Regions from separate parts of the Cellulomonas shaoxiangyii genome, predicted to be linked through region 1. Evidence: riboswitches for the same ligand, from Rfam matches in the RefSeq annotation. Region 1 holds a riboswitch; each other region holds the start of a gene.
What was found. Region 1 has a riboswitch for S-adenosylmethionine ahead of E5225_RS00470 (methylenetetrahydrofolate reductase). Riboswitches for the same ligand answer to the same signal wherever they lie in the genome.
Positions count from the first base shown of each region.

Region 2: another riboswitch for S-adenosylmethionine. It lies ahead of E5225_RS02755 (aminotransferase class V-fold PLP-dependent enzyme); the one in region 1 lies ahead of E5225_RS00470 (methylenetetrahydrofolate reductase).
Region 3: another riboswitch for S-adenosylmethionine. It lies ahead of E5225_RS01170 (peptide ABC transporter substrate-binding protein); the one in region 1 lies ahead of E5225_RS00470 (methylenetetrahydrofolate reductase).
Region 4: another riboswitch for S-adenosylmethionine. It lies ahead of E5225_RS01100 (hypothetical protein); the one in region 1 lies ahead of E5225_RS00470 (methylenetetrahydrofolate reductase).

Region 1 is NZ_CP039291.1:97,079-104,624, reverse strand. Features, by position in the region: gene E5225_RS00495 (ABC transporter permease) at 1-283, opposite strand, end outside; gene E5225_RS00490 (ATP-binding cassette domain-containing protein) at 280-1,251, opposite strand; gene E5225_RS00485 (TetR/AcrR family transcriptional regulator) at 1,322-2,179, shown strand; gene E5225_RS00480 (DNA-3-methyladenine glycosylase I) at 2,289-2,969, shown strand; gene E5225_RS00475 (hypothetical protein) at 3,023-3,241, shown strand; SAM riboswitch class I at 3,378-3,485, shown strand; gene E5225_RS00470 (methylenetetrahydrofolate reductase) at 3,580-4,689, shown strand; gene metE (5-methyltetrahydropteroyltriglutamate--homocysteine S-methyltransferase) at 4,686-7,034, shown strand; gene E5225_RS00460 (dihydrofolate reductase family protein) at 7,169-7,546, opposite strand, start outside.
Region 2 is NZ_CP039291.1:607,873-615,418, forward strand. Features, by position in the region: gene E5225_RS02740 (competence protein CoiA family protein) at 1-224, opposite strand, end outside; gene E5225_RS02745 (hypothetical protein) at 970-1,941, opposite strand; partial or broken gene E5225_RS02750 (recombinase family protein) at 2,513-2,662, shown strand; SAM riboswitch class IV at 2,709-2,822, shown strand; gene E5225_RS02755 (aminotransferase class V-fold PLP-dependent enzyme) at 2,857-4,311, shown strand; gene E5225_RS02760 (DUF2867 domain-containing protein) at 4,376-4,822, opposite strand; gene E5225_RS18190 (GNAT family N-acetyltransferase) at 4,914-6,005, shown strand; gene E5225_RS02770 (pentapeptide repeat-containing protein) at 6,079-6,681, opposite strand; gene E5225_RS02775 (four-helix bundle copper-binding protein) at 6,747-7,133, opposite strand; gene E5225_RS02780 (MaoC/PaaZ C-terminal domain-containing protein) at 7,494-7,546, opposite strand, start outside.
Region 3 is NZ_CP039291.1:243,568-251,113, reverse strand. Features, by position in the region: gene E5225_RS01185 (ABC transporter permease) at 1-71, opposite strand, end outside; gene E5225_RS01180 (ABC transporter permease) at 68-1,006, opposite strand; gene E5225_RS01175 (hypothetical protein) at 1,037-1,276, shown strand; gene E5225_RS01170 (peptide ABC transporter substrate-binding protein) at 1,278-2,936, opposite strand; SAM riboswitch class IV at 3,119-3,227, opposite strand; gene E5225_RS18100 (hypothetical protein) at 3,355-3,489, opposite strand; gene E5225_RS01165 (cobalamin-independent methionine synthase II family protein) at 3,576-4,772, opposite strand; gene E5225_RS01160 (M20/M25/M40 family metallo-hydrolase) at 4,980-6,512, shown strand; gene E5225_RS01155 (helix-turn-helix transcriptional regulator) at 6,669-6,926, opposite strand; gene E5225_RS01150 (ABC transporter permease) at 6,929-7,546, opposite strand, start outside.
Region 4 is NZ_CP039291.1:227,405-234,950, reverse strand. Features, by position in the region: gene E5225_RS01110 (hypothetical protein) at 1-237, opposite strand, end outside; gene E5225_RS01105 (DUF6318 family protein) at 462-1,034, opposite strand; SAM riboswitch class IV at 1,184-1,296, shown strand; gene E5225_RS01100 (hypothetical protein) at 1,313-1,969, shown strand; gene E5225_RS01095 (hemerythrin domain-containing protein) at 2,031-2,507, opposite strand; gene E5225_RS01090 (deoxyribonuclease IV) at 2,551-3,312, opposite strand; gene E5225_RS01085 (pectate lyase family protein) at 3,498-5,456, shown strand; gene E5225_RS01080 (early set domain-containing protein) at 5,721-6,011, shown strand; gene E5225_RS17840 (excalibur calcium-binding domain-containing protein) at 6,089-6,640, opposite strand; gene E5225_RS01070 (hypothetical protein) at 7,015-7,546, shown strand, end outside.

The DNA of each region.
Region 1 (7,546 bases):
CCACGTCGACCGCCGTGGTCGCCGCGCCGTACCCCGCCGTGAGCAGCACGATCGCCGGCACGACGAAGTCGACGTACGCCATGCCGGAGCTGATCGCGCCGCCGAACACGTAGACGAACAGCAGCAGCAGCACCACGGGCAGCAGGACCGCGAGCAGCAGGGTGTCGAGCTGCCGCGTGGACCGCCGCAGGCTGCGTCCCACGAGGGCGAGCGTGTCGCGGAGGACGTCGCCGGGGCGCGGCGGCGCGGGCACGGGGCGGGGCGTCAGGTCGACGGCGGTCATCGGGGCTCCTGGGCGGGCGGGACGAGGGCGGGCGGGGCGGGGGCGGCCGGGGCGGACGCGGGCGGGACGAGGGCGGGCGGGACGGCGCGCGGCCCGGGGCGGGCGTCCTGGCCGGTGAGGGCGAGGAACGCGTCGTCGAGCGTGGGGGTGCGGACCTGCCAGTGCACGACGTCGAGGGCGCGCTGCTCGACGTCGGCGAGGATCCGGCGCACGTCCGCCACCGAGCCGTCGGTCGCCGTGCGCCGCGTCGTGCCGTCCGCGAGCACGACCTCGACGTGCGCCGAGCCGACCGCGGACTTGAGGCGTGCGGCGGTGCCCTCCGCGATGACGACGCCGCGGTCGATCACCACGACGCGGTCGGCGAGCGCGTCGGCCTCCTCGAGGTACTGCGTGGTGAGCAGGACCGTGCCGCCCGCCGCCGCGACGGACCGGACCACGTCCCACAGCGCGTTGCGGCTGCGCGGGTCGAGGCCGGTGGTCGGCTCGTCGAGGAAGAGCACCTGGGGCCGGCTCAGCAGGCTCACGGCGAGGTCGAGCCGGCGGCGCATGCCCCCGGAGTACGTGCGGACGGTGCGGCGCGCGGCGTCCGTCAGGTCGAACAGCTCGAGCATGTCCGCGGCGTCCCCGCGCACCTGACCGCGGGGGAGGTGCGCGAGCCGCGCGGCGAGGCGCAGGTTCTCCTCGCCGGTGAGCAGCTCGTCGACGGCCGCGTACTGACCGGTGAGCGAGATCGCGCCGCGGACACGGGCGGCCTGGCGCACCACGTCGAACCCGGCCACGCGGGCCGCGCCGCCGTCGGGTGCCACGAGCGTGGACAGGATCCGCACCACCGTCGTCTTGCCGGCGCCGTTGGGCCCGAGCAGGCCCACGACCTGCCCGCGGTGCGCGGTGAGGTCGACCCCGTCCAGGACGGCCCGCCCGCCGTACGCCTTGCGCAGCCCGCGCGCCGCGATCATCGCCTCGTCCATCGCCGCCTCGATTCTGTGTATGCCGCACACTCGTTGTGTATGTCATACACAGTCATAGGATCGGTCGTCAATGGACCAGCACACGGACGGCGCCGCGCGCCCCGAACCCGACCGGCGCGCCGAGGGCCCGGCGGGCGAGAGCCCCGTCGCGCCCGCACCGCCGGGCGAGCCCGCGGGCCTGCCTCCCGACGTCGCCGTCCTGTGGCGACGCCCCGCACCCGGGCGGCGCGGACCGCGGCCGAGCCTGTCGCTCGACGGGATCGCGGACGCCGGCGTCGCACTGGCGGACGCCGAGGGGCTCGAGGCCGTGTCGATGGCGCGGGTCGCGCAGTCGCTCGGCTTCACCACGATGTCGCTCTACCGGCACGTGCGCAGCAAGGACGAGCTGCTCATGCTCATGGTCGACCGGGCTGCCGGGCCGCCGACGCCCGTCGGGCCCGAGGCGGGCGACTGGCGGGCGCGCCTCGAGACCCTCCTCGAGGCTCAGCGACCCACCCTCGCCGCCCACCCGTGGTTCGCGGACCTGCCCGCCGTGCTGTTCGCGCTGGGCCCGAACCGGCTCGCGTGGATGGACGCGATGCTCGCGTGCCTGGAGGACACGCAGGTGCCCGAGGCCCACAAGGTCGAGGCGGTCGGCGTGCTCGCGAGCCACCAGCTGGACTGGGCGCGCCTCGAGAGCGCCTACACCGCACGGCAGCGACAGGTGGCCGCCGCCGGGGGTGGGCAGGGCGACCCCGACGCCCTGATCGCCCGGCTGGTGTCGCCCGACGAGCACCCGGCCCTCGCGCGGGCCGTGGCGGGCGGCGCGTTCGACCGGCCGGCCGGCGAGCCGACCGCCGAGCCGACCGACCGCGCTGGGCTCGACTTCGGCACCACGATGATCCTCGACGGGATCGCGGCGCTCGTCGCCCGGTCCGCACGGCCGTGACGCGCGGCGGCGGGCACCGAGCCGCCCTCAGCCCGCGGCGTCGCGCCGGCGCGCACCGGGCGCCAGGACGCGCGTCGACGACGTCACCGGCGCCAGGCAGGATCCCGGCATGACGCCACCGACGCCGGACGCCCCGACCGCCGCGCACGCCGACCGGCCCCTCGTCGCCGGCCGCTGCTTCGGCGACGGCGACCCCCTGTACGCCGCCTACCACGACGACGAGTGGGGCGTCCCGGTGCACGACGAGCACGCGCTGTACGAGCGCCTCGCCCTCGAGGCGTTCCAGTCCGGGCTGGCCTGGATCACGATCCTGCGCAAGCGGCCCGCCTTCCGCGCGGCCTTCGCCGGGTTCGACCCCGAGGTGGTCGCACGGTTCGACGAGTCCGACGTCGCGCGCCTGCTCGCCGACGCGGCGATCGTGCGGAACCGGGCCAAGATCGAGGCGACGGTCGCGAACGCGCGCGCGACGCTCGCGCTGCACGCGGCGGGCCGCACGCTGGACGAGGTGCTGTGGTCGCACGCGCCCACCGGCCCGCGCCCCCGCGCCACGACGTGGACGGACGTGCCGGGCCGGACCCCGGAGTCGGCCGCGCTCGCGCGTGAGCTGCGCGCGCTCGGCTTCCGGTTCGTCGGCCCGACCACCGCCTACGCCGCGATGCAGGCGTGCGGCGTCGTCGACGACCACCTCGCGACGTGCCCGGTGGTGGCCTCCCGGGCGCGGTCGGGCGGCGGGGACCGGACCGCGGCGGACGGGACGGCCCCGGGCCACGACGCTGCTCCGGCGGGGTGACACCGCGCCCGGACGGCTCACCCGGACGCGCGGCGCGCACTAGGGTGCCGGGCATGGCGGAGCAGCGGGACGGCCAGGGGCGGCACGACGCCGTGCGCGCCGCTCAGGACGCGTGGCAGTCGTGCGCGACGCCCGACCCGGGCGTCCTCGAGGCCGTGCAGGACGGCCTCCTGTCGGTGCCCGCCGGCTCGCCCACCGCCTGGTACGGCGTACCGCGGCCGCGCCATCCGCGCGACCAGCGGGCGCAGTCGCTGCACCGCCGCGAGCGCTGACACCACCCCCGACCCCGGACCCCGCTCCCCGGCGCACCCGCCCGTCGTCCCAGGCGCACGACCGCACCGCGGAACCGGTCGTCTCACCCAACGGTCACCTCTGTCCGCCATCCGGTCACGCTGGATACGCTCCCCTCGACCATCCAGAGCGGCCGAGAGACCTGGCTCAGCGACGCCGCAGCAACCCCCCTCCACGTTGAGGGTGTGGGTGCTTCCGCCAGGAACGATGGAGTGACGATGAGCGTGCCCACCCACGCCGCCGACCCCTCGGACGGCCCCGCGCCGGCCGGGGACGCCGGCGCAGCCCCTCCCGGCCGCACCTCGGCCGGGACCGCCCGATGACCGCCGTGACCGGGACCCGGCCACCCGCGGCGGCGGTCGAGGCCCCGCCGCGCACCGCCCGCCGGCGGAGCGAGCCGGCCGCCGCGCTGGACCGGCCGACGGTGTCCTTCGAGCTGTTCCCCCCGCGGGACCTCGACGCGGCGCCCCGCCTGTGGCGGACCGTGCGCGAGCTCGAGGCCGCCGAGCCGGACTTCGTGTCCGTCACCTACGGCGCCTCCGGCCGCACGCGGGAGACGACGCGCGCGCTCGTGACGCGCCTGCTGCGCGAGACGACGCTGAACCCGATCGCCCACCTGACCTGCGTGGGGACGTCGCGCGAGGAGGTCGCCACGATCGTCGAGGAGTTCCTCGACGAGGGCGTGCGCTCGTTCCTCGCGCTGCGCGGCGACCCGCCCGCGGGGCAGACGGACTGGCAGCCGCACCCGGACGGCGTCGACACGGCGGCCGGGCTCGTCGCGCTGCTGCGCGAGATCGAGCGGCGGCGCTGCGCGGGCAGCCCCGCACAGGCGGTCCGGGCGCGCGTGCGGCCGCTGTCGGTGGCCGTCGCCGCGTTCCCGCGTGGCAACCACGCCACCGGCGGCACGCGCGAGCAGGACGTGCAGGCGCTGCTCGCGAAGCAGGAGGCCGGTGCCGACTTCGCCATCACGCAGGTCTTCTTCGACGCGGAGGCGTACCTCGGCCTGGTCGCCGAGGCGCGGCGCGCGGGGGTCACCATCCCGATCGTGCCGGGCATCATCCCGACCACCGACCCGGCGCGTCTCGAGCGCGTGCAGGAGCTCACCGGGGTGCCCGTCCCGCGCACCCTCCTCGACCTGCTCGGCTCGGTCGACGACCCCGCCGAGCGCCACCGGCGCGGCATCCGCGCGAGCGTCGACCTGGTCAACGGCGTGCTCGACGGCGGTGCGCCGGGCGTGCACGTCTACACGTTCAACAGGCACGAGGCAGCCCTCGACCTGCTCGAGGGCGCCGACCTGCGCGGCGGCCCCCCGGCACCCGGCCGTGCCCCGGCGGACCGCGCCGCGCCCACCCGTCCTACGACGTCCCCCGAGCCCGCCGGCGACCCCGCCGCCGTGCCCACCACCACACCGCGAGGTATCCCGTCATGAGCACCACCGTCACCCCGACCGCCGCCCCGGCGTTCCCCGCCGGCTCCGTGCTGGGCTACCCGCGCATCGGGCCGCGCCGCGAGCTGAAGAAGGCGCTCGAGGCCTTCTGGGCCGGCCGCACCTCCGCGGACGAGGTCGAGGCCGTGGCCGCCGACCTGCGCCGGCGCACCCGCACGCGCCTCGCCGAGCTCGGCCTCGCGACGGACGCCCCGGCGATCCCGAGCGCGTTCTCGTTCTACGACCACGTGCTCGACGCCGCCGCGCTCGTCGGCGCGGTCCCCGCGCGCTTCGCGGACCTGCAGGACGCCGACGGCCGCCTCGACCTCGCCGGCTACTCGACCGTCGCCCGCGGCCGCGGCGACGACCTCCCGCTCGAGATGACGAAGTGGTTCGACACGAACTACCACTACCTCGTCCCCGAGATCGGCCCGGGCACGGCGTTCCGCTACGCCAGCGACCGGCCGGTGGCGGAGTTCGCCGAGGGCCTCGCGGACGGCGTGCTCACGCGTCCCGTCGTGGTCGGCCCGGTCACGTTCCTCGCGCTGTCCAAGCCGAGCGAGGACGCGCCCGCGGGCTTCCACCCGCTCGACCGCCTCGACGACCTGCTGCCCGTCTACGCACGCCTGCTCACCGAGCTGGCGGCGGCCGGTGCGACGTGGGTGCAGCTCGACGAGCCGGCGCTCGTGTCCGACTCCGTGGGCGTGCCCGCCGAGGCGCTCCACGAGGCGACGACCCGCGCCTACCGCGCGCTGGCCACCGAGCTCGCGCGTCCCGACCGCCCCGCGATCCTCGTCGCCGCGCCCTACGGCGACCTGGGCCCCGCGCTGCCGGTGCTCGCCGCGACGGACGTGGACGGCATCGCGATCGACCTGGTCCGGGGCGAGGCGCCGACCGTCGTCGTGGGCGGCCTGGCGGGCAAGACGGTCGTCGGGGGCGTCGTCGACGGCCACAACATCTGGCGCGCCGACCTCGACGCGAAGCTGGCCGTGCTCGAGCGGCTCGAGACCCTGGCGGCGCGCGCGGTCACGGTGGGCACGTCGACGTCGCTGTTCCACGTCCCGCACACCGTCGAGGACGAGCCGGCGCTCGACGCGACGCTCGCGTCCTGGCTCGCGTTCGCCGACGAGAAGGTCCGCGAGGTCGCCGTGCTCGCCGAGGGCCTCACCGAGGGGCGGGAGGCCGTGCACGAGCAGCTGCTCGCCGCGTCCGACGCCGTGCGCAGCCGCGCGAGCGCCCCGGGCGTCGTGCGGCCCGAGGTGCGTGAGCGCGCCGCCGGCCTCACGGACGAGCAGTTCCGCCGCGGCCCGTTCGCCGAGCGCAAGAGCGCCCAGGCCGCACGCCTCCGGCTGCCCGCGCTGCCGACCACGACGATCGGCTCGTTCCCGCAGACGCCGGACATCCGCAGGGCCCGCGCGGCGTTCGGCAAGGGCGAGCTCACGGCCGAGCAGTACGAGGACGAGATGAAGGCGGAGATCCGCCGCGTCGTCGAGCTGCAGGAGCGGATCGGGCTGGACGTGCTGGTGCACGGCGAGCCCGAGCGCAACGACATGGTGCAGTACTTCGCGGAGAACCTCGACGGGTTCGCCGTCACGCGCAACGGCTGGGTGCAGTCGTACGGCTCGCGCTGCACGCGCCCGTCGATCCTGTGGGGCGACGTCTCGCGGCCCGCGCCGATCACCGTGGCGTGGTCGACGTACACGCAGTCCCTGACGGAGAAGCCCGTCAAGGGCATGCTCACGGGCCCGGTGACGATCCTCGCCTGGTCGTTCGTCCGCGACGACCAGCCGCTCGGCGACACCGCGAACCAGGTGGCCCTCGCGCTGCGCGACGAGATCGCGGACCTCGAGGCCGCCGGCATCGGCATCGTCCAGGTGGACGAGCCGGCGCTGCGCGAGCTGCTGCCGCTGCGCGAGAAGGACCACGCGGCGTACCTCGACTGGTCGGTGCGCTCGTTCCGGCTCTCGACCGCCGGCGTGCGCCCCGAGACGCAGATCCACACGCACCTGTGCTACTCGGAGTTCGGGCAGATCATGGACGCGATCGACGGCCTGGACGCGGACGTGACGAGCATCGAGGCGGCGCGCTCGAAGATGGAGATCCTCGGGGACATCGCCGCGGCGGGCTACCCGCGCGCCGTCGGCCCGGGCGTCTACGACATCCACTCCCCGCGCGTGCCGGGCGAGGCGGAGGTCACCGAGCTGCTCAGCGAGGCCGTCCGCACCATCGACGTCGACCAGCTGTGGGTCAACCCGGACTGCGGCCTCAAGACCCGCCGCTACGAGGAGGTCACCCCCTCGCTCGAGCACCTGGTCGCGGCGACGCGCACGGTCCGCGCGACGCTCTGACGGCCCGGGCCGGCGTCCGCTCGCGCCGGCCCGGCGACGCGCGTCCGGGGTGCGCCCACCACCGCGGACGCACGACGACGGCGCCCGTCCCCGCACCGGGGGCGGGCGCCGTCGTCGGTGCGGGCCGGACGGCGTCAGACCGGCACGACGACGTCCCGGCCGTCGACGACCGCCGCGGCCGCGACCTCGTAGGGCCGCGGCGTGAGCGCCAGGTACGTCAGGCCGCGCGCGCTCGACCGGTGGTCGACGACGTCGTACCCGCGCGGCACGGCGTCCGTGCCGAAGAGGCGGCGTCCGTGCCCGACCGTCACGGGCGCGACGAGCAGCCGGTACTCGTCCACCAGCCCCGCCGCGTGCAGCGTCGCCGCGAGCCGCGCGCACCCGTGCACCTGCAGCTCGCCGCCGTCGCGCTCCTTCAGCGCCGTCACCGCCTCCAACACGTCGCCCTCGAGCCGCACCGACCCGGCCCAGTCCCCGCCCAGCGCGCTCGACGTGACCACGTGCTTGGGCCG
Region 2 (7,546 bases), 510 kb from region 1:
AGTAGCGCGCATGGCGAGGCTCCGCGCTTGTGCCGGAAGTAGGGCCCTCGTACCGGCCCTGCCGGCAGCTCCAGTTGCTGGCCGCAGCCTCCTGCCTGGGTCGTGCACCAGAACTGGTGATCAATCCGGAGCCGCAGCGCGTCCTCGCGCTCCGCCGGCGCCACGACGTGCGCCGTCCCGTCGGCACCATCGGTCACCGCATGCCGCAGTTCGTCCAAGGCCATGCCGGTCGTCTACCTGTAGGCGCCGACACATCGACCAGCCGCCCGGGCGGTTTCTCCCGGTACGCGAAGCCGCGCGTCGCGTCTTGTCACCCGGTCAGCGCAGTGCGGCGTGCCGCCGAGCCCGGTTCCGGCGGCGTAGCGCTCGAGCGCTGGATCGCCACTCCGGTGGGCCTCCGACCGGCGGCGCGGGGCGTCGCTGCGGCCCCCCGCTGTGCCGGCGGTCCTCGAGCGCCCGGCGTCGACGTCGAGAACGCCCTTCACGCCTCGTGCGGCGACGCGCCGCGCCGCGGGCCGGTGCCGATGAGGGCGCCTCAACGGCGGCAGATGCCTGCAGCCGGGAGCCAGACCGTCTTGGCCTGCCACCACGGCTAGAGAACTGCTACTGGTCCCGCACGTCCGGCGGCGGTGACATCATCGATGACAACGTTCGTCTCCTTCTCCCCTGGCAAGGTGAGCGTGAGCGTCCGCGATGGCGAGGGCTTCGAGGTCAACGGGTGTGGCCTGTGGCTGGCGCCATCTCACGTGCGCTGACTGCCAGGCGGCGACGGTCGCGCGTGGACCAGGGGACTAGTTCGGCTACGACAACTGCCGAGCGGCGGCCGAAGAGATCGTCGCCGGCCACCCCGCCCCGGCACGTCAGACCCCAGGGCGCAAGGGGCCGAAACCACAGGCCGAATCCGGCGCGGTGGCCGGTCACGCACGACCCGATTTCGTTCGGTGCCCGACGAGCTGCCTTGACGGGGGATCACCTCTTCTCGGTGCGCCCGAGCTCGTAGTACCGCAGACCGCTCATCTTTGTCCCAAATGCTGACTCTTCGATGGACCGATCGATAGTTCGAACCGACGAGCCGCGCTCGACCATCGCCACCAGACGAGTACGTCGGGCCCGGACGTACGGCTCAGCGTCCAGGTCGAAGTACCCGCACAGGGCCCGGCTATACGCATCACTGATCGGCAGCAGCGGCAGCACGAGGGAACGTATCGCTTCGTCGACGTCGTCGCTGAGCCCCATGAGCAGCCAAGGCTTGGCGTGGGCAGCCCCGGAGAATAGTCCATAGAGCCACGGGTCATCCGGCACGTACTTCGCCGCTAGCTGGGTGATGTTGTTCCGTGTCGAGGCTGACTGGCCCGCGAACCAAACCCGACCGATGGCGTCCGTGACTTGCCCATGCTTGTCCGTCGCGCGCTCAACCCGGAACCCGTCTTGGGTCAAGACGCACTCGAGGTCTGCGCGCGCCTGCCGCTTCTCTTCAAGTTCGTCCACCACGCTGCTGCCAAACCGCTCGAGTAAGACAATCGATTCGTTGAGCACCGCCGGTAGAATGCTTGCAGCCCGGGCAATCCGAGTCTCGGACGACGCCTCGGCGTCGAGCAACCAGCAGGTCTGAAGCACCGCTTCCATGATGGCGCGGCTCACCGTCCATGCCGGCACCGGCAGCAGCTTCTGATGACGCAGCAGGAGTAAGAGCGTGTCCGCGTGGTCACGCACAGAGAAGCTCCAACGCTGTACGTGATCGCTCGCCCAAGATAACGCTGCCACCGCACCATCAATGCCCGCGGCACGCTGTTGGTCGACGGCCCACAGCCCGGACCCTGCGCCCTCCGCTGCCGCCGAAGCAGCGGCGAACAACTTCCCGTAGGCGTCGCGTTCTTGCAGGACCACCCTCTCGGCCAGCCGTGCCAACGGGGGACGCACGTCCTCAGCGATACCACCCATGCCGTGAGTATCGGGGAGTCGACGCCAACATCGGGCTGGTACGGCCCTAGCGCGCCGCCAGCCGTGAGTTGGCGCGCGCGTCCATCAGCGCCGCCGGCGGATGGCTCCGAAGGTCCGGTTGCAGGACGGACAACGCCAGCAGTCGCCGTCATCGACGATCGGGCCTGGTCGGGGCGGGTCTTCGGGGTCATGAGCGTTCCTCTCATCGTCGGTCTCGGCGCATGTGACCCATGTGTGGCAGCCGCGGGTGCTGCAGATATGAGCCATCGACCGGACGGCGCAAGAACGCGCGCGCCTCGTAACGGCCCCAGGAGGTCCGTCGCGGGGGAGTGATGTTGGGTGGCGCGTACCGCGTCGCAGACTCGACGCCCCTGGGCGGAGCGAGCTGGGTCACTCGTGTGCTCATGCGAGACGAGGGGTATTGGCGCCCCGTTTGGGGATTGCTCAACGGGACAGTCGCGATGGGCCGCTCGTGGACCACAGCGCCGCGCAGGACACTGTCCCCGAAAGACCCGCCCCCGAAAAGGCCCGGTCAGGGGGAGCTGTACCGGACAGCGAGGGCACGAGCGGACTGCTGATCGGCTATGCCCGGGTCTCGACGAGATCGCAGGATGCGACCGCCCAGCGGGACGCGCTTCGGAGCCTCGGCGTCGATGCCGACCGGATCTACGTCGACCACGGACTGACGGGCAGCAACGTCTCAAAACGAGAGACGATCCGTGCCCCCACGTTGACACCCGCCGGAGGGCGCGCGGATCCTCGTGCCAGGTCATGAGCGCCAGCGCGAAGCCCCGGCTCGCTGGCCGGCAACCCTCCTCCGCGGTGGGGTGCCCCGGGTGACGACCTGGCCGCGCGCCGTCCGGTGCCGGCAAGCGCGGGACCTCCCTTCCGGGTCCCCGGGTCCAGGAGGCTGCCATGACGACCGTCACCGAGCTCTTCGCGTGTGCCGACGAGGCGTCGGGCACCGCGTCCCCGTCCGCCGCGGCGGCGCCCCGCCCCGCCGTCGGCCGCGGTCCCCTGCTCCCCGTGGTGGGCGCGTCCACCACGGTCCCGCTGGTCGGCGGCACGAGCCGCACCTACGCCAACCTCGACTGCGCCGCGAGCGCGCCCGCGCTCGAGTCGGTCGCCGCGCGCGTCGCCGAGGTGCTGCCGCTGTACGCGTCGGTGCACCGCGGTGCGGGCTACCTCTCGCAGGTCTCCACCGCCCTGTTCGAGGCGTCGCGCCAGGCGGTCGCGCGGTTCGTCGGGGCGCGCGAGGACGACGTCTGCGTCGTCACGCGCAACACGACCGACAGCCTGAACCTGCTCGCGGGCGTCGTGCCCGACGGCGGGCGGGTGCTCGTCCTCGACGTCGAGCACCACGCCAACCTGCTGCCGTGGGTCCAGCGGTGCACCGGGACGCACGCGGGGGAGACCCGCACGGCCACCGTCCTGACGCTGCGGCCGACGGTCGCCGCGACCCTCGCCGCGCTGCGCGACGAGCTCGCCCGGCGTCCGTACGCGCTGCTCACGATCACGGGCGCGTCCAACGTGACGGGTGAGGCCCTGCCGCTGGAGGAGGTCGTCACGCTGGCGCACGCCGCCGGCACGCGCGTCGCGGTCGACGGCGCACAGCTCGTCCCGCACCGCGGCTTCTCGCTCGCCGCCACCGGCGTCGACTACGTCGCGTTCTCCGGCCACAAGACGTACGCGCCGTACGGCGCCGGCGCGCTCGTCGGGCGGCGCGACTGGCTCGACACCGGCACTCCGTACCTCGCCGGCGGCGGCGCGGTGCGCGACGTGCGCCCCGACCGGACGCTGTGGCAGCCCGCGCCCGCACGCCACGAGGCGGGCTCGCCCAACGTCATCGGCGCGATCGCGCTGGCGCAGGCCTGCGAGACGCTCGCCGAGCTGCCCACGGGTGCGCTCGAGGCGCACGAGCAGGAGCTGCGCGCGCGGCTCGTCGACGGGCTCACGGGCATCGAGGGCGTGCGCGTCGCCCGCATCTGGCCCGACTCGCCGGACCCGGTCGGCGTGGTCACGTTCACGGTCGCCGACCTCAACCCCGGGCTGGTCGCGGCGTACCTGTCCGCCGAGCACGGCATCGGCGTGCGCGACGGCCGCTTCTGCGCCCACCCCCTGCTCGCGCACCTCGGCGCCTCGCAGGGTGCGATCCGCGCGTCGATCGGCGTCGGGACCACCGCCGAGCACGTCGACCGGCTCGTCGCGGCCGTCGCCGCCCTGGTCGCCCGTGGTGCGCAGGCGGCGTACGAGGTCGTCGACGGCTGCTGGTCGGTCGTCGACGACACGCGCCCGCTCGTCGAGGTGCGCGGGCTGGACCACCTCGCCGCGACGGCGGCCGCCGCGTGCGGGCCCGCCGTCGACGACTGAGCGGGCACCGACGTCGCTGCCACCCGGCTGGTCGTCAGCGTGAGGGCTGCCGCCGGGCCGGTCGTCAGCGCGAGAGCCGCCGCCGCGCCCGGCGCAGCATCGCGGTGACGACCACCGGGTGCAGCAGCCGGACGGGCGCGAAGTAGACCCGCCCGCGCCACCCGTGCAGGCGCACGGTCGTTGTCACCCGCACCAGGCGTGCGTCGGCGTCCACCGCGACCCCGCAACGGAAGTCGAGGTGGACGTCGTCGTGCGCGACGAGCGCCTCGCCGCCGACCACCTCGTCGACGGCGAACGCGGCGCGCGGTGCGGGCGGGATGCGCAGCACCGGCACGAGCGCCTGCCGCAGCGCGAGGGCCGCGAGCACCCAGCGCGGCATCGTCGCGAGCGAGAAGATCTCGCGCGCCCACACCGCCGGGTCTGTCGGCGCGCCGGGCGGCAGCGTGACGATCACCGCGTCGGCGTGGTCAGGAGCGGGCACGTCCCGCAGGGCGATCGACCAGTGCGTCATGCGTCCTCCGTCGTCGGTGGTGCCGCCACGCTAGGGCCTGCCGCCTGAGACGCCGCCGAGTGCGCGGCGGCGCCCGTGGCACGCTGCCGCCGTGGAGCACGACCTCGTCCTGACCGGCCACGGCGTCCGCCTCGTCCCGCTGCGTGCCGAGCACGCGGCCGACCTCCTCGCCTGCACCGACGACGCGGTGTGGCGCGGGATGAGCTCGCCGACACCGCGCACGGTCGCGGACATGGCCCGCGTCGTCGCGACGGCGCTCGCCGCACCGGGCCGGTACGCCTTCGCGGTGCTCGAGGACGCCACCGGCGGCGTCGTCGGGTCGACCTCGTTCTACGACGTCGACCTCACCGCGGGCCGGCTCGAGGTCGGCCACACCTGGTACGCCCCGGCCGTGTGGGGTACGCACGTGAACCCGGCCTGCAAGCTGCTGCTGATGGCGCACGCGTTCGAGGGGTGGGGCGTCGCGCGCGTCGCGTACCGCGTCGACGAGCGCAACCACCGCTCGGTCGCGGCCGTGACGAAGCTCGGGGCCGTGCCCGAGGGGCGGCTGCGGGACCACCGCCTGCGCCCCGACGGCACGCGCGGTGCGTCGCTGTACTTCTCCGTCCTGGCCGACGAGTGGCCGGCCGTGCGGGGGCGCCTGCTCGCCCGGCTCGCCGGGGCCCACGTGCCGGACGACCGCACGCACCTGCTGCTCGTCGGCGGCCGCGCGGGCGTCGGCAAGACGACGGTCGCGTCGGCGGTGCACGACCTGCTCACGGCGCGGGACGTGCCGCACGCGGTCGTCGAGGGCGACGCGCTCGACCTGGCGCACCCGGCGCCGTGGGAGCACGGCGTCGCCGCCGCGAACCTCGCCGACGTGTGGCGCCGCTACCGCGCGCTCGGGCACCGGCGGCTGGTCGTCACCAACACGGTCAGCGTCCTCGAGGCCGACGTGCTCGCCGCGGCCGTCGGTGACCGGCCGCACGTGACGTCGGTGCTGCTCACGGCGGACGACGCGACCGCGCACGAGCGGCTCGGCCGCCGCGAGCACGGGGCGTCGCTGACCGCCCACGCGCAGCGGTCGGACGCCGCCGCGAGGCGGCTGGAGGCGCAGGCGGGCGCCGACGTGCACCGCGTGGCGACCGACGGCCGCACCCCGCAGGACGTCGCCGCGGAGGTGCTGCGCCTCGCGGGGTGGTGAGCGGGCCGGGCCGACGGTCCCCGGCGCCTGACGGCCGCCGACGCCGGCGATCCGGGAGCCGCGTGCGGCGACGTCAGCCGATGCGGATCCCGAGGTGCGCCGCGAGCAGCGGCGCGAGGTCGAGCAGCTGGTCCGACGTGACGGTCGCGCCCGCGAGGCCGCCGACGCCGTCGACCGCCTCCCGCAGCCGCGCGCCGCGCAGGTCGACGTCCGTGAGGCGGGCGTTGCCGACGTCGAGCCGTCGCACGTCGCAGTCGACGACCGTGAGCCGCTTGACGCGCGCGCCCGCCAGGTCGAGGTCCCCGACGGTGACGCGCTCCAGCCGCACCTCCTCGACCGTCGCGCCGCGCAGGTCGAGGTAGTCGATCTTCCCGCCCACGACGCGCACGCGGAGCCACTCGCCGCCGGACGCCGCGAGCGCGCCGAGCCGCACGTCGGTGAGCGTCGTGTCCCGCCACGACGAGGACCGGGCGCGGAGCTCGCCCGCCTGCACCGCCGTCCACGCGGTGTCGAGCAGACGCGCGCCGTCGAGGCGCAGGCCGTCCGCGCGGCAGTCGGTCAGGACGCACTCGAGGAAGCGGGCGCCCGACGCGTCGCGGCCGGACAGGTCGAGCCCGGCGAAGGTCAGGTCGTCGAGGTCGGCGTCGAGCAGCAGGTCGTCGGCGGTCGCGTCCACGGGTCGAGCGTGCCACGCGGCGCCGACAGCGGACGGTCCCGCGACCGGCGATCAGGCCATGGAGGTCAGGCCATGGACGCGAGCAGCGCGCGGCACGCCGCCTCGCACCGCCGGCACGCCTCCGCGCACACGCGGCAGTGCTCGTGCATGCCGACGTGCTGCTCGCACTCGGCGGCGCACTGCCCGCACGCGACGGCGCACGCCTCGAGCAGCGCGGCGACGACGCGCAGGTCGGGCTCGGTCTGCCGGCTGAGCACCGCCGCGGTGGCGGTGCAGACGTCGGCGCAGTCCGCGTCCGACCGGATGCACGCACGCAGGTCCGCGACGTGCTCCTCGCCCAGGCAGGCGTCGGCGCACGCGGTGCACGCCTGGGCGCACGCGAGGCACGCCTCGATGCACGCGACGAGCTCGTCGACGGGGGCGAACGGGTCGCCGGGGTAGGCCTCGACCATCTGCCGGGTGCTGCTCACGGTGCCTCCTCGCGGCCCGCCGTGGCCGGGTGCGGCGTCGGACGACGGGCGTCCCCGCCACCGTAGGGCGGTGCGCGGGCCGGGGCACAGGGTGAGCCCGCCCTGCCCGAGAACGGCCCGATTCGTCGGCGGCACCCCCGGGCGCCCCGCACGCGACCGCTCACACCGTCACGTCACCCCGGTCGCGCCGCCGAAACCGGAGTTCCTGACCACGTCGGGGCCGAGGATCTCCGGTTTCGTGACCTCACCCCCGGTCGCGTCGGCGAACCCGGAGTTGCTGATCACGGCGGGGCCGAGGTGGTCAGGAACTCCGGGTTCGAGCGGGGGATGGGGGAGGGAGGGTCAGGGGAGGGGGTGGATCGAGCCGAGGACGTGGGGCTTGCCCGTGCGGGCGT
Region 3 (7,546 bases), 150 kb from region 1:
GGCGCACCGGCCTCGCCGTCGGGGCGCGGGACCGGCGCGAACGCCTCCGGCGGCAGCGCGGGCGCGGTCATCGCCGCACCTCCCCGCCGAGCCGGATGCGCGGGTCGACGAGGCTGTAGAGCACGTCGACGACGAGCACGACCACGAGCAGGAGGGCCGAGTACAGGATGGTCACCGCCATGATCGTCGGGTAGTCGTTCGCCAGCACCGACTTGACGAACTGCTCGCCGATGCCGGGGACCGCGAAGATGTTCTCCACCACGAGCGAGCCGGTGAGCAGCGCGACGGACATCGGCCCGAGCAGCGTGATGAGCGGGACGACGCTGTTGCGCACGCCGTGCCGCCACGCGACCTGCCACGGCCCGAGGCCCTTCGCGCGCGCCAGCTCGGCCTGGTCGGACGCGAGCACCTCCACCATCTCGGTGCGCACGAACCGGGCGGAGTCCGCGAGCGGCGCCATCGCGAGCGCGAGCGTCGGCAGCACGGTCGAGGACAGGTCGCGCCAGCCGGCGATCGGGAACAGCCCGAGCCGCAGCGCGAGCACGTACTGCAGCACCGCGGCCAGCACGAAGCTGGGCACCGAGCGGCCGATCACGGCGAGCACGGTCGACCCGCCGTCGAGCCACGTCCCGCGCCGCACGGCCGCGACCACGCCGAGGACGACGCCGAGGACGGTCCCGACCACGAGCGCCTGCAGCCCGAGCTGGACGGACGGGCCGATCCGCCCCGCGAGCAGCGCGGTGACCGGCTGGTTCTTGAACTGGAAGGAGACGCCCAGGTCACCGGTCAGGAGGTTGCGCACGTAGAGCACGTACTGTTCCAGGAGCGGTCGGTCCAGACCCGCCCGCGCGTCGAGGATGGCGATCTGCTCGGGCGTGAGCTTGTGCAGGTCGACGTAGGGCGACCCGGGCAGCAGGTGCATGAGGAAGAACGTCACGGTGACGACGACCCACAGCGTGAGCGCCATGTACACCAGGCGCCCGCCCACGTACCTCGCCAGGTTCACGACGACCTCCCGGGCGCGCGGCGGTGCCGCGTGAGGGCCGTGTCGGACGTCGCGTTCATCGTGGGTCTGCTGCTCCTGCTCGTCGGCGCCGTGCGGACCATCGGGGCGTCCGGCCAGCTCGGCGTCCTGCGCGGACGCCGGCCCGGTCCGGCCGCCGCACCCGGGCAGGTGCGCCGGGTGCGGCAGCCGCGGGGGTGGTCCCCCTGGGTGCTCGCCGGGGCCGGGCTCGTCGCGGTCGCGGCGCTGGCCGCGGCGCTGAGCCCGTCGTGACTCAGTCCTCCAGGTACGCCGACTTGTACTCGAACGCCGGCCCGGCGGTGTGGAACACCACGCCCTTGAGGTCCGGCGAGCGCAGCAGCGTCGAGCTCTGGAAGTAGATCGGCGTGACGCCCTGGTCGGCGACGAGGACCTCCTGCGCGTGCAGCAGGTCGTCGAAGCGTGCGGCGGCGTCGGTCGCGTGCGTGACCTGCGCGGCCTCGAGGGCGGCGTCGAACTCGGGGTTGGCGTACCCGCCCCAGTTGGTGCCGGCGTCCGACCGGACCAGGCCGAGCTGGCTGGACGGGTCGGCGTAGTCCGCGCCCCACGTGACGAGGTACGCGCCGAAGGCGCCCGAGCCCGTCTTCTCGAGGAAGTTCGCCACCGGGTTGGTGGTGACCGCCAGCGTGACGCCCTCCAGGTTCTCCTGCACCGCGCCCTGCAGGTACTCCGCGACGGCGCGCGTGCGGTCGGACTCGAACGTCTGCAGGTCGATCGCGAGCGAGCTCACGCCGAGGTCGGCGCGCGCCTGGGCCCACAGGTCCTGCGCGCGGGCGACGTCGGTCGTGAGCAGGTCACCGGCGGCGTCGGCGAAGTCCTCGCCGTCGGGGCTCGTGGCCAGGCCCGGCGGGACCAGGCCGGTCGCGGGGGTCGAGCCGTCGGCCAGCACGCTCGCCGTCAGCGCCTCGCGGTCGATGACGAGCGAGATCGCCTCGCGCACGCGCGGGTCCGCGAGCACCGGGTCGGCGTGGTTGTAGCCGAGGAACGCCGACGTCGCGGTCGTGTCGGCGACGAAGCCGGGGTCGGCCTGCTCGGCCTGGACCTGGGCGCCCGCGATCGCGACCTGGTGGACCTCGCCGCTCTTGTAGAGGTTGACCGCGGTGGTCGTCTCCTTGACGACCCGCACCGCGATCGAGTCGAGCCGCACGGACCCGGCGTCCCAGTACTCGTCGTTGCGCTCGTACGTCCAGTCGGTCCCGATGCCGGGGCCGGCGAAGTCGGCGAGCACGAACGGGCCGTTGTAGACCGCGTGCTCGGAGTCGGACGCGAACGCGTCGCCCTGCTCGGTCACGTACGCCTCGCTGACCGGGAAGAACGGCACGACGGCCAGCATCGAGGGGAAGTACGCGACGGGCGCCGCGAGCGTCACGACGAGCGTGTGGTCGTCGGTCGCCTCGACGCCGAGCTGGTCGGGCTCCTGCTCGCCGGCGATGATCGCGTCGGCGTTCAGGATCGTCCCGTAGTACTTCTGGTTCTCGCCTGCGTTGTCGAGGCCGACCGCCCGCTGCCACGCGAACACGTAGTCGTGCGCGGTGACGGGGGTCCCGTCGGACCACGTCGCGTCGGGGTTGAGCGGGATGGTGTACGTCAGGCCGTCCGCGCTGACCTCCGGGAGGTCGGCTGCGCCGGCGGGCACGGGCTGGTTGGCCTCGTCGAGGCGGTACAGGCCCTCGTAGACGTTGTTGACGACGATCGCGGAGTTGGAGTCGATCGCGAGCGGCGGGTCGATCGTGTTGAGCTCCTGGGCGACGACGACGGTCGCCTCCTGGACCGTGCCGCCGGCGGCGGCGGTCCCACCGGGCTCGGGGTCGCCGGTGGTGGTGCAGGCGCTCAGCAGGAGGGTCGCGGCGGTGAGGGCGACGAGCCCGCGGACGAGGGGACGACGGACGTTCATGGGGACCTCGGGGAGGACGCGCGGCGGCTCGCCCGCGCCGCGGACGGCGGAGCACCGGCCGCAGGGGGGCCGTGGGGACGACGGCGCGGGGGCGCCGTGGCTCAGCGGAGGAGGCCGCTCACCAGCCGGTACAACAGGACATCGCGCACGCTCCTCGAGTCGCTCACCAGCGCCCCGGTCCGGGGCCGCACTTGCCCTCCGGGGGAGGGCCCGGTCGTCATCTGGAGCACCCCGTCGCGGTCGGAGGGTTGCTGCCCGGCCAGCCAGAGCTTGTCGCCGGAACTCAGGACCTGTCCGGAGTATAAGCACGCACCCGCCACATGCTGGACGGGCGCCCAGCACGTGACGGGTGCGCGGCGTGCGTCACGCGGTGCGCAGGTCAGGGCCGACGCCCGTCCCCCGGGGCATCCCCCGTGGGTCAGCTCGCGAGCACGAACACGATGCCGAACACGGCCCCGAGCACGACCACGACGCCGAGCCAGACCAGCACCCGTGCGAGCTGCCGCGTCCGCCGCTCGTCGCCCCAGGGCTCGTGGTGCCCGTCGCCGCTCATGCCGTCGCCCCCGCCGTCATGCCCCCACCCTGCGCGCACCGACGCCGCGCCGCACGCGGGCGCCGGGCGGGCGGTGGTCGGTGGCGTCAGCCGAGACGGGCGCCGGCGATGCGGGCGCCCTCGGTGAGCGCCTCGAGCTTCGCCCACGCGATCTGCGGGTGGACGCGCCCGCCGAGCCCGCAGTCGGTCGACGCGACGACGTTCTCCGGCCCGACGCGCGCCGCGAACCGCTCGATCCGCTCGGCGACGAGCTCGGGGTGCTCGACGACGTTCGTCGCGTGCGACACCACGCCGGGCAGGATCACGGCGCCCGCGGGCAGCGTCACGTCGTCCCACACGCGGTACTCGTGCTCGTGCCGCACGTTGGCGGCCTCGAACGAGAACGCGCCGGCGTGCACCTGGAGCATGGTGCCGACGATGTCCCTCATGGGCAGGTCGGTGGTGTGCGGGCCGTGCCAGGAGCCCCAGCACAGGTGGAACCGGATGCGGTCCTTGGGCAGGTCGCGCAGCGCGTGGTTCAGCGCCTCGACGCGCAGCGCGGTGAACGCGAGGTAGTCGTCGACGGACGGCTCGGGCTCGATCTGGTCCCAGTTCTCGGCGATCGACGGGTCGTCGAGCTGCAGCACGAGGCCGGCGTCGAGGATCGCGACGTACTCCTCGCGCAGCACGTCGGCCCACGCGAACAGGTACTCGCGGTCGGTCGCGTAGTGCTCGTTCGCGAGGCGCGCGGCCGACCCGGGCGCGATGGAGGTGAGGAAGCCGGTGGAGACCCCGGCGGCGTCGAGGGCCGTGCGCAGGTTCGCGACGTCGGCGGCGATGGCCGCCTGGCCCGTGTACGTCAGCGGGCCGGTGGCCTTGGGGAAGCCGGTCGGCGCCTCGCCCGACATGACGCCGGACGCCGGGTCGCGGTAGGCCTCGGTGAAGCGCTGCTGGTCGCGGCGGTGCAGGAAGCCGGTCGTGCGCAGGTCGCCGGGGGACGAGAGGTGCTGCTCGGTCGCCCACGCCATGGACGTGTCGAGCTCGAGCCCGCCGGTCCGCTGGAACGAGTACGACCACCATGCACCGAAGTCGAGGGCGCTGCTCATGGCCTTGCCGTACTCGCCGTCGCCGGGGACGGTGATGCCGAGGTCGACCTGGCGCTGCACGAGCGCGACGACCTGGTCGCGCAGGAACTCGTCCCAGTCGGGGCGCTGCTCGCCGGCGGCGCGGGCGGCGTTGGCGGCGATGAGCTCGGGGGTGCGCGGCAGCGAGCCGGCGTGGGTCGTGGCGATGGGGGTGGTCACGGCTCGGGATGCTACGTCGGCGGTGCCGCGGCCCCGCCGACGGTCCACGGCACGCGCCCGCAGCGGCCCGCGTCACAGAGTCGTAACGCGGAAGTCATCCAGGGTGGTGACGTCGCAGGCCTCCGGCGCCTACGTTGGGCGGGCGACGTGACCATCGCGGCCCGGCCGACCGGCCGGCGCCCCTCACCGTGGAGAAGGGGGCACCTCGTGTCCGCTCGACGTCCCACCACCACCCTCGCCGGCGCGGTCGCGCTGACGCTCGGGGTGACGGCACTCCTGGCACCACCCGCGGCGGCCCACGGCAAGGGCGGCAGCGCCGAGCGCTTCGCGCAGAAGGTCAGCTCGCGCGCGGTCCTGCGCCACCTCGACGCGTTCCAGCGCATCGCGGACCGCAACGACGGCAACCGCGCCGCGCTCACCCCCGGCTACGAGGCGAGCGCGCAGTACGTCGAGCGGACGCTGCGCCGCGCCGGCTACCGCACGTGGCGCGACCCGTTCACGTTCGACCGCGAGGTTGTCGACGCCGCGACGCTCACCGTGACCGGCGGCGCGGCGTACGAGGTGGACCAGATGGCGTTCTCGGTCAACACGCCCGAGGGCGGGCTGACGGCCCCCGCCGCGATCCCGGACGACCCGTTCGGCTGCACCGCCGAGGCGTGGGGCGACGCCGACCCGGCGGGCGCGATCGCGGTCGTCAGCCGCGGCGACTGCCCGTTCTCCGCGAAGGCGCTCGCGGCGGAGAGCCTCGGCGCGGTGGGCGTCGTGGTGCACAACAACGTCGAGGGGCTGTTCGCCGGCACGCTGGGCGCCGAGGGCGTCGTCGCGGTGCCGGTGGTCGGGCTGTCGCTCGCGGACGGGCAGGCGATCGTCGCGGCGGCGCAGGCCGGGCCGGTGGAGGTCACGCTCGACGCCCGCCTGCACGGCGAGGAGGTCGAGAGCTTCAACGTCCTCGCCGAGACGCGCGCGGGCCGCGACGACAACGTCGTCATGCTGGGCGCGCACCTCGACGGCGTCGAGGAGGGCGCCGGCATCAACGACAACGGCACCGGGTCGGCCGCGATCCTCGAGGTCGCCGTGCAGCTGGCGCGCGAGAAGCGCCTCAACAACACCGTCCGGTTCGCGTGGTGGGGCGCGGAGGAGCTGGGGCTGATCGGGTCGACCGCCTACGTCGAGGAGCTCGCGACGCAGGAGGGGGAGCTCGACCGCCTCGCGACGTACCTGAACTTCGACATGGTCGGATCGCCGAACTACATCATCGGCGTCTACGACGCGGACGAGTCGACGTACCCCGCACCCGTCGCCGTGCCCGCGGGGTCGGCCGAGACCGAGGACGTGCTGACCGGGTACTTCGACGGGATCGGCCAGCCGTGGGTCGACACCGAGTTCTCCGGCCGGTCGGACTACCAGGCGTTCATCGTCAACGGCGTGCCGGCGTCCGGCCTGTTCACCGGGGCGGACGGCTCGAAGACGGAGGCGGAGGTCGCCCTGTTCGGCGGCACCGCCGGCATCCCCTACGACCCGAACTACCACTCCCCCGCCGACGACATCACGAACGTCAGCCACGAGGCGCTGCGGATCATGACGAAGGCCATGGCGTTCGCGACGTTCTCGCTCGCACAGGACACGTCCGCGATCAACGGCGTCTCCGGCCCCGGGGACCAGGGCAAGCCGTGGAAGCCGTGGTGGCCCGGCAAGGGCCGGCACGACCACGACGTCCGCCCGCTGGACGACGCCGCGTGACGCCGTCCTGACGCTCGCGGGGGCGCGTGCGTCCGACGGCCGGACGCACCGGACGGCGCACGCGCTCACCGCGGGGGCCGCCGCCACGGCCCGCCCCCCGGCCCGGCCCGGGTCCGCCGTCGCGGCGGCCCGGGCCGGGTCGTGGCGTCCCGGCGGTCACCCCCCCGAGGTGGCCGCCGGCGTCCCGATCCGCGGGAACGGCGTCAGCGAGAACACGACCTCGACCGGCACGTCGAAGAAGGTCGCGATCCGCAGCGCGAGGTGCAGCGACGGGGCGTACTCGCCGCGCTCGAGGTACCCGACGGTCTGGTAGTGCACGCCGAGGGCGTCGGCGAGCTCGCGCCGGCTGACGCCCCGCTCGGCGCGCAGCACGGCGATGCGGTTGTGGACGGACTCCCCGCCCTGCTCCGCCACGCTCAGGCCGTCCGCTGCAGGTGGGCCTGCAGGCGCGCGGCCATCGCCCCCGCGGTCTGGCGCGACGTCACCCGGCGCAGCACGAGCGGCGCCACGACGACCCCGGCGACGGCCCACGCGGCCAGCACGGCCGCCGCGATCCCGGGGTGCCACGCACCGCCGATCTCGAGCGCCTCGGCCGCCTCCGGAAGGGTCGTGGACCGCATCCCGTGCGCGAGCCAGTACAGCGGGAACGCCTGCACGGTGCCCTGCGCCCACCCGGGCAGGCCGGTCGGCGGGCCGAACACTCCGGACACGAACGCGAGGATCACCACCGGCGCCACGCCGAACGGCAGGACGCGCGCGGGCCGTCCGCACAGCGCACCCACCACGACGCCGACCGGCAGCATCGCGAGCGTGCCGAGCAGGAGCCAGCCGACCAGCGCGACCCAGCCGCCCGGCCCCTGGTGCATCGGGTCGCCGAGCAGGAACGGCCAGGGCACGAGCAGCACCGCGAGCATGGGCAGCGTGCCGAGCACCTGCGCCGTCAGCATGCCGACGGTGTACGTGCTCGTGCCGCGCGGGGCGGCGCGCAGCCGCAGCACGGTGCCGTCCTCGACCTCCGTGGCCAGGGCGAACGC
Region 4 (7,546 bases), 130 kb from region 1:
TTGGACGTTGAGGACCGGGGCGGGGATGGGGAGGCGCCGGAAGTCCTCCGCCGTGAGCACGGGCAGGATGTCGGCACCGCAGCCGCCACTGTCGATCTGCTGCCACTGACCCCACGGCGACGCAGGAGTGGCGCGCTCCCGCCGCCACATCGGCTGCACGATCGTGTCGCCCTCGCAGGCGTCGAGGGCGCCCGCCGTGTCGGCTCCGGGCGGACACCCGCCGCCAGGCGCTCCCATGGTCCACGTCGCCGCCACTTCCCGGCACAACGGCGCCCGCACGTACTCGACCAACCTCTGTCCCGCCGGCACGGTGCTGTTGGCGTGAGCGAGCTGCTCCGAGCGAGCGGCCGAGATCCGCACCGCCGCAGAGTCGTCCTCAGGCACCTCGGCATCGACGCCGCGCCCTGGCAGTGTGGTCGCGGAGACGACGAGCAGGACCGCGACGGCCGGAAGCCAAGCGGTCATCCCGCGTCGGCCGGGTTCACGTCCACGGCGTCGACCGTCCAGCCGTCACTGGCGTAGGTCAACGCGACCTCAAACGCATACCTGCCGCCCTCGGAGGCCGAGACCCGCGACCCGCTGGCGTCCGTCTCAGTCGAGGGGGCCTCCGTAGCGATCACCTTGGCCGAGTACCAACGACCCGCATCAAGCTCTGTACCGCGCGCCTCGTGGATGTCGATCGCGCCACCGGTCACGCGGCCGTCGCCATCGTGCACGCGGCTGACCCCGTCGCGGGTACGGGTGCAGAACGCACACTGCGCCCCCGACATGGTGGCCCACTCGGCCGTGTCCCCCGTCGCGTACGCGTACGGGTAGAGCGAGATGAAGTACGACGCCGCCGCAGCTGCCCCATCGGCGCTCGGCGTCGCCATGGCGTCGGGCCGAGCAGGAGGGACGCTCAGGTCCGCCGTCGGTGTCGGTGCGGCGGTCGGCGCGGGGGTCGGTGACGGCGTGTCGGAGGACGCTGTTCCGGAGGACGTCGGCGCGGGCGGCGACCCCTGTCCCGTGCACCCGGCGACCAGCGCCCCGAGCATCACGGGCGTCAAGGCGGCCACGAGCGCACTACGCCGTCGTCGAAGCATGCCCGGAAAGTACCGGTTCCCGACGTGCTCGACGCCAGCCCCGCCCACCCTGTGGATGGCGCGTACGGCACTTGTCGCACCCCGCCCCTACAGTCGGCACCGATCACGAAGCTCGGCCTCAAGCCCTCCAGCCGGCCGACTGGCAACCGCGCGAGCGCACGGTGCCCCCGGAGGAAGATCCGCCCGTGCCGCCCGGCGCGGGAAGACGCTCGACCTCCCCAGGAGGAGACATGGCTACACCCTTCGACATCGAGTCCCCGCTCGGCACGCCGCGGACGGGCTGCGTCGGCCAGGAGCCCGGTCACGCGCCGGTGGCGCGCCGCGTCAGCGCGGCGGTGTCCGCGGAGGGCGAGACGTACCGCGTCGCGGGCGTCGACGGCGGCGTCGTGCAGGTGACCCGCCACGACGGCGTGCCCGCCCGGTGGTGGACGCACGACCCGGCGCCGTTCGCGGAGCACGCGGCGGCCGCGGACCCGACGGTCTGCCTGCACGACGGCGGCGTCGTGCGCGTGGGCAGCCGGTACCTCAGCGTCGCCACCGACGCGGTCGCAAGCCCGTGCGTCGAGGGGGTCGTCCGCCCGACGGGGCTGCGGTACGCGTTCCTGGTCCGCACCCTGCCGCTCGACCCGACGCTCGTCGCGCTGTTCCCGCACACGGCGTCGCTGTACCGCCTCGACCCGCCGATGCGGACGCGCAGCGGCGGCTACGAGCACGTGGTGGTGCTCGCGGAGCAGCGGGACGGGTACCAGGTCACGCAGATCTTCGGGTCGGACGCGGACGGGTGGATGCGGCCGGGCGACCTGCCGGGCTCGTTCGAGGGCGGCATGGACCACGTCGAGGCCCTGAACCGCGCGGGCTACGAGGTGGTCCTGCCCCCGCCGGCCTGACGGCTGCCGGCCGGGGCACGTGCGGCGTTCGTCGCGTGCGCTGCGACGAGCGCCGCACGGCTCATGCCAGCGGGCCCAGCATCTCGCGCGGCGGCCGGTCGCTCGTCAGCCTCGCGAGCGGCTCGAGCAGGCGCTTCTCCTCGTACCGGAAGTGCGTCTCCATGATCGCCTCGATGCCGTCGAGGTGGCGGTGCAGGGCAGCCGCGTCGTGGCCCGCCTCGACGGCCTCCTGCAGGGAGCCGAGCAGCTGCGCGAGCACGCTGTGGTCGCGCACCAGCTGGGCGACGACGTCGGCGAGCGATGGGTCGAGCGCCACGAGGTCGGGGAACATCGCCGCGTCCTCGCTGCGGTGGTGGCCGTCGAGGGCGGCGCAGAAGCCGGTGCAGAAGAGCCGGAGGTCGGACGTGAGGCGATCACCGGACGCGGCGTCGTCGTCGATCGCGTCGCGCGCGATCTGCAGGCTGTCACGGAGGCGGGCGTGGACGTCGCGGAGCTGACGGTCCCACGCGACGATGCGGGAACGGTGGTCGGTAGGCATGTGCCCCCGACGCTAGAGCCCCGAGCGCACCCCCGGAAGCCCCTCAGCCCGCGAGCGCCGCCCTGAGGAACGCCACGTCCTCGGCCTGCCGCTCCCCCGGCGTCTCGACGACGACGTCGCAGCCCGCCTCCCGCACGACGTGCGCGATGAGCTCGGGCGGGATGGTGCCGGTGGCGAAGTTGGCGTGCCGGTCGCGGCTCGACCCGTGCTCGTCGCGCGAGCTGTTGGCGTGCACGAGGTCGATGCGGCCGGTGATGGCGGTGAGCCGCTCGACGATCGTCTCGAGGTCCTCGCCGGCGGCCCACGCGTGGCACGTGTCGAGGCAGACGCCGACCTCGTACTCACCGATCGCGTCCCACAGCATCGCCCAGCGGTCGAGGGTGCGGGCGCAGGCGTTCTCGCCGCCGGCGGTGTTCTCGACGAGCACGCGCACGGGGTACTGGGCGCGCGCGAACGTCTTGCGCCAGTTGTCGATGCCGACGGCGATGTCGTCGCCGTCGCCGACGTGCCCGCCGTGCACGATCAGCCCACGCGCGCCCAGGTCGGCGGCCGCCGCGGCGTGCTGGGCGATCATGTTGCGGCTCGGGATGCGGATGCGGTTGTTCGTCGAGGCGACGTTGACCAGGTACGGCGCGTGCGCGTAGATGCCGAGGCCGGACTCGATCAGCGCGTCGGCGTCCTCGCGGCGCACCGGCTTCTTCCAGCCCTGCGGGTCGGCCAGGAAGATCTGCACCGCCTGCGCGTCGACCTCGTGGGCGGCGGCGACCGGGTCGTCGCCCCGCACGTGTGCGCCGATGAGCACCACGGACAGCCTCCTCCGGTTGGGGTCGCGCCAGGCTAACCCGCCCCGCCGACAGCCCACCCGCCGACCCTGCGGGCACCGGCCCGCACACCGGCGCCGACCGAATTGCACGGACCCCTTACTAATTGCCCGTCGAATGTGGTCTGCTCCGGATGTCCGAGTCGGATCTCAACGGAGAGGCACCGCGCATGGACCTGCACACCCCGCCCGCCCCCGGGCGACGACCCCACCGGCACCGCCGCCGCACCCGCACGCTCGCCGCCGTCGCCGCGCTGACCGTCGCGGCCGGCGCCGTCGCCTCGTCCGCCGCGGCCGGCCCGCCGCGCGGCGGCTCCCCCGCGCCGGACCTCGGCCCGAACGTGGTCGTCTTCGACCCGAGCATGCCCGTGGCCGACATCCAGTCCCGCGTCGACGCGATCCACGCGCAGCAGGTCGACGCCGAGATGGGCACGGCCCGCTACAGCCTGCTGTTCCTGCCCGGTGAGTACGGCACCGCCGAGCAGCCGCTGCAGATGAAGGTCGGCTACTACACGGAGGTCGCGGGCCTGGGCGGCTCCCCGACCGACGTCGTCGTGCACGGCAAGATCGAGACGTACAACCGCTGCCTGTCCGACGACCCCGCGAACCCGAACTGCATCGCGCTGGTGAACTTCTGGCGCACGCTGTCGAACCTCACGCTCGACATCGACGGCACGGGCCAGGACGACTGCCGGCGCACCGCCAACTTCTGGGCCGTCTCGCAGGCCGTCTCGCTGCGGCGCGTCAACGTCCTCGCCGACGAGGGCGACCCCGGCTTCTCGCTCATGGACTACTGCACGGCCGGCCCGCAGTTCGCCAGCGGCGGGTTCATCGCGGACTCCCGCTTCGGCGACGTGACGAACGGGTCGCAGCAGCAGTGGCTCACGCGCAACAGCGAGGTGCGCAGCTGGTCGAACGCCGTCTGGAACCAGGTGTTCGCGGGCGTCGAGGGCGCCCCGGACGACGCGACGTTCCCCGACCCGCCGTACACGACGCTCGACGAGACGCCCCTGAGCCGCGAGAAGCCGTACCTCTACGTCGACGAGCGCGGGCGCTGGAACGTCCGCGTGCCGTCGGCGCACGAGGGCACGCGCGGCATCACGTGGGCGGACGGCATGACCCCCGGCACGTCGATCCCGCTGCGCGACTTCTACGTCGCCAGGCCCGGCGACCGGGTGCAGACCATCAACGCCCAGCTCGCACGCGGCAAGCACCTGCTGCTCACGCCGGGCGTGTACGACGCCGCGCGCAGCATCGAGGTCAGGCGCGCCGGCACGGTCGTGCTGGGGATGGGGCACGCGACGCTGACGTCGGTCGGCGGGGCGGTGCCGCTGACGGTGGCCGACGTGCGCGGGGCGATCGTGGCCGGCGTGACGATCGACGCCGGGCCGCAGGAGTCGCCGGTGCTGCTGCAGGTCGGCACGCAGGGACGCGGGCACGGACGCGACGGCCAGGAGGCCGGGCACCGCGGTCGCGGCCCGGAGAAGGGCCGCGGGCTCGACCCGATCACGCTGAGCGACGTGTACTTCCGCGTCGGCGGGCCGCACCGGGGATCGACCGACGTGGCGCTGCGGATCGACGCCGACGACGTCCTCGTCGACCACACCTGGGTGTGGCGCGCCGACCACGGCGTCGAGGGCTTCACGGAGGGCGTCAACGGCGACACGGAGCGGTGGCGCACGAACATCGGCCGCACGGGCGTCGTCGTCACCGGCGACGACGTCACCGCGACCGGCCTGTTCGTCGAGCACTTCCAGCGGCACAACACCGTGTGGGAGGGCGAGCGCGGACGCGTCGTGCTCTACCAGAACGAGCTGCCGTACGACCCGCCGACGCAGGCGGACTGGACCGAGCCCGACGGCACGCTCGGCTGGGCCGGCTACAAGGTCGGCGACCGCGTCCGCGAGCACCAGCTGTGGGGCGGCGGCGTCTACGTGTTCAACCAGAACAACCCGTCGATCGTCACGGAGAACGGGTTCGAGGTGCCGCGGCGCCCGGGCGTGCGGCTGACGCACGTCATGACCGTCAACCTCAGCGCGGGCACGATCCGGCACGTGGTGAACGGCGTCGGCGGGCAGGTCGACAACTCGAACACGGGCACGCCGTCGTTCGTCACGCAGTACCCGTGACGGGGCGTCGGCGGCCCACCGGACGGGCCGCCGACCACCCCGATCACGACATGGAGGGCCGTGGGTGCGAAACGCCCACGGCCCTCCGCCGTGGTCCCTTAGGGTGACGACGTCGCTCGAGGACGAGGGCGTGCGCCGACGGGGCAGACGGCGCGCCACCGACTCGTCACACGCGGGTCACCGCGTTCGTGCCGTCCCGAAACATGGCCACGCCACGCTTCGTGCGCGACCCCTCCCGACACCCGCGCCGTAGCCAGAGAGTGGATGCCACCCGTGCTCAAGAAGTCCCGTTCCGCCAAGTCCGGAACCTGCACCCTGACGTTCGCCCTCCCGACGCCGAGCCTCGACGGGCCGGTCAGCGTCGTCGGGACGTTCAACGACTGGACGCCCGCGCGGCACGTGCTGCGCAAGCGGTCGAACGGGATGTCGAGCACGTCGGTCACCGTGCCGGTGGGGACCGTCGTGACGTTCCGGTACCTCGGGGACGGCGGGAAGTGGTTCGACGACATCGACGCCGACCGGGTGACCAACGAGGGGTCGGTCGTCGCGGTCTGACGGGTCGGGTCACCGGCGGCTCCGCTGGGCGACGGCGGGCCGGTCGGTCGTCGCGGTCGGAAGGGGGCCGGCGTCGGCTACTCGCAGCCGACGCCGTCGCCGTCGCGGTCCAGGTGCGGGCCGTAGCCCGCCTCGCCGCGGCGCACCGGCGCGGCGCCGGCGGCACGCGCGGCCGAGCAGTTCTCGAAGGCCGCCGTCGACGACCCTCCACCCGCCGGGGGCGGGACGACGGCCGCGCGGGCGCCGGCACCCTGCTCAGCCTGCGCGACCGCGGACTCCCGTTGCGCGACGGCCGCTGCCGCCGCCTCGACGGTCGCCCGCTGCTCGGCGAGCGCCGCCTCTCGTGCCGCCAGGTCCTGCGCCTGGCCGGCGAGTGCCTCGAGCTCGCCCGACAGCCGGGCGACCTCGGCCTCGGCGGCCTGCACCGCGGACTCCAGCTCGGCACCCGCTGACTCGAGCGCCGCCTTCTCCTCGGTGAGACCCACGTTGTCGTCCGTCAGCACCTCGACGTCCTGGGTCAGCTCGTCGATCGTCGCGTCAGCGTCCCGCAGCGCGGCGGTGTCACCGCCCCCGCCCACCGCGCCGAACAGGATCCCGACGACGAACGCGACGACCCCGGTGACGGGCACCGCCCACCGGCGTCGCGGGCGGGAGTCGTCGACCCACAGCGGCCAGCCGGGCGGAGGCTCCGGCCAACTCGGGTCGGGCCGCCAGCCCTCCGGTGGTGCCCACCCCGCCGGGGCGGAGGGCCATCCGGGCGGAGGGTTGAACACCTGGGTCATGGCTGCCGTCCTCGGCATCGACGCGCTGGTGCGTCCACTGTCCCGCGGCCGAACGCCCAGGGACCAGGGACGAGGCGGGTGAGACGCGGGGTGAGATCGCGTCGGTCGACGGCGGCTCGGCTGGGCGACGCCACCGGCGCGGCGGAGGTATCTCACGGGCGTCCCGACGTCCTTCTCCTCCAGGTGGTCGCGCCGGCGCGGCCGTGCCCCGAGGAGGAGCCATGCCCGACGCGCACCGATCGGCCGGGCTGGTGCCCGCGGGGGCGGCCCTCGACGGGCTCACCGAGATCCGCGTGCACGGGGTCGGCGGCACCGGGCCGGAGTCGCTGCTCGGCGACCTGACGCCGACGCGCGTCGGCGGGGACCGCATCGCCGGCTTCTACCGGACGTCGGACGTGGCGGGGCGGCACCGGGAGGCGTACTCGTGGGGCGGGATGACGTCGCACAGCCCCCTGCGGGCGCTGTGGATGTTCCTCGTGCCGGCGATGTTCGCGAACATGGCCGGCTGGATGGCGCGGCGGTGGGTGACGTCCGGCGAGGACGAGGTCACGCAGAAGCCGACGATGTGGCTGTTCCGGTGGTTCGCGCGGCTGTCGGCGCTGTCGCTGACGCTGGCGGCGACGGCGATGTCGGTGCTGCTGTTCGTCGACGTGGTCGCGTACCAGTGCGGCGCGATCGCCGGGTGCGGCGCGACGGGGTGGTGGACGGGCGCGGTCGAGCGGTGGGCCGGCGCGGACGAGCCCGGGAACCGGG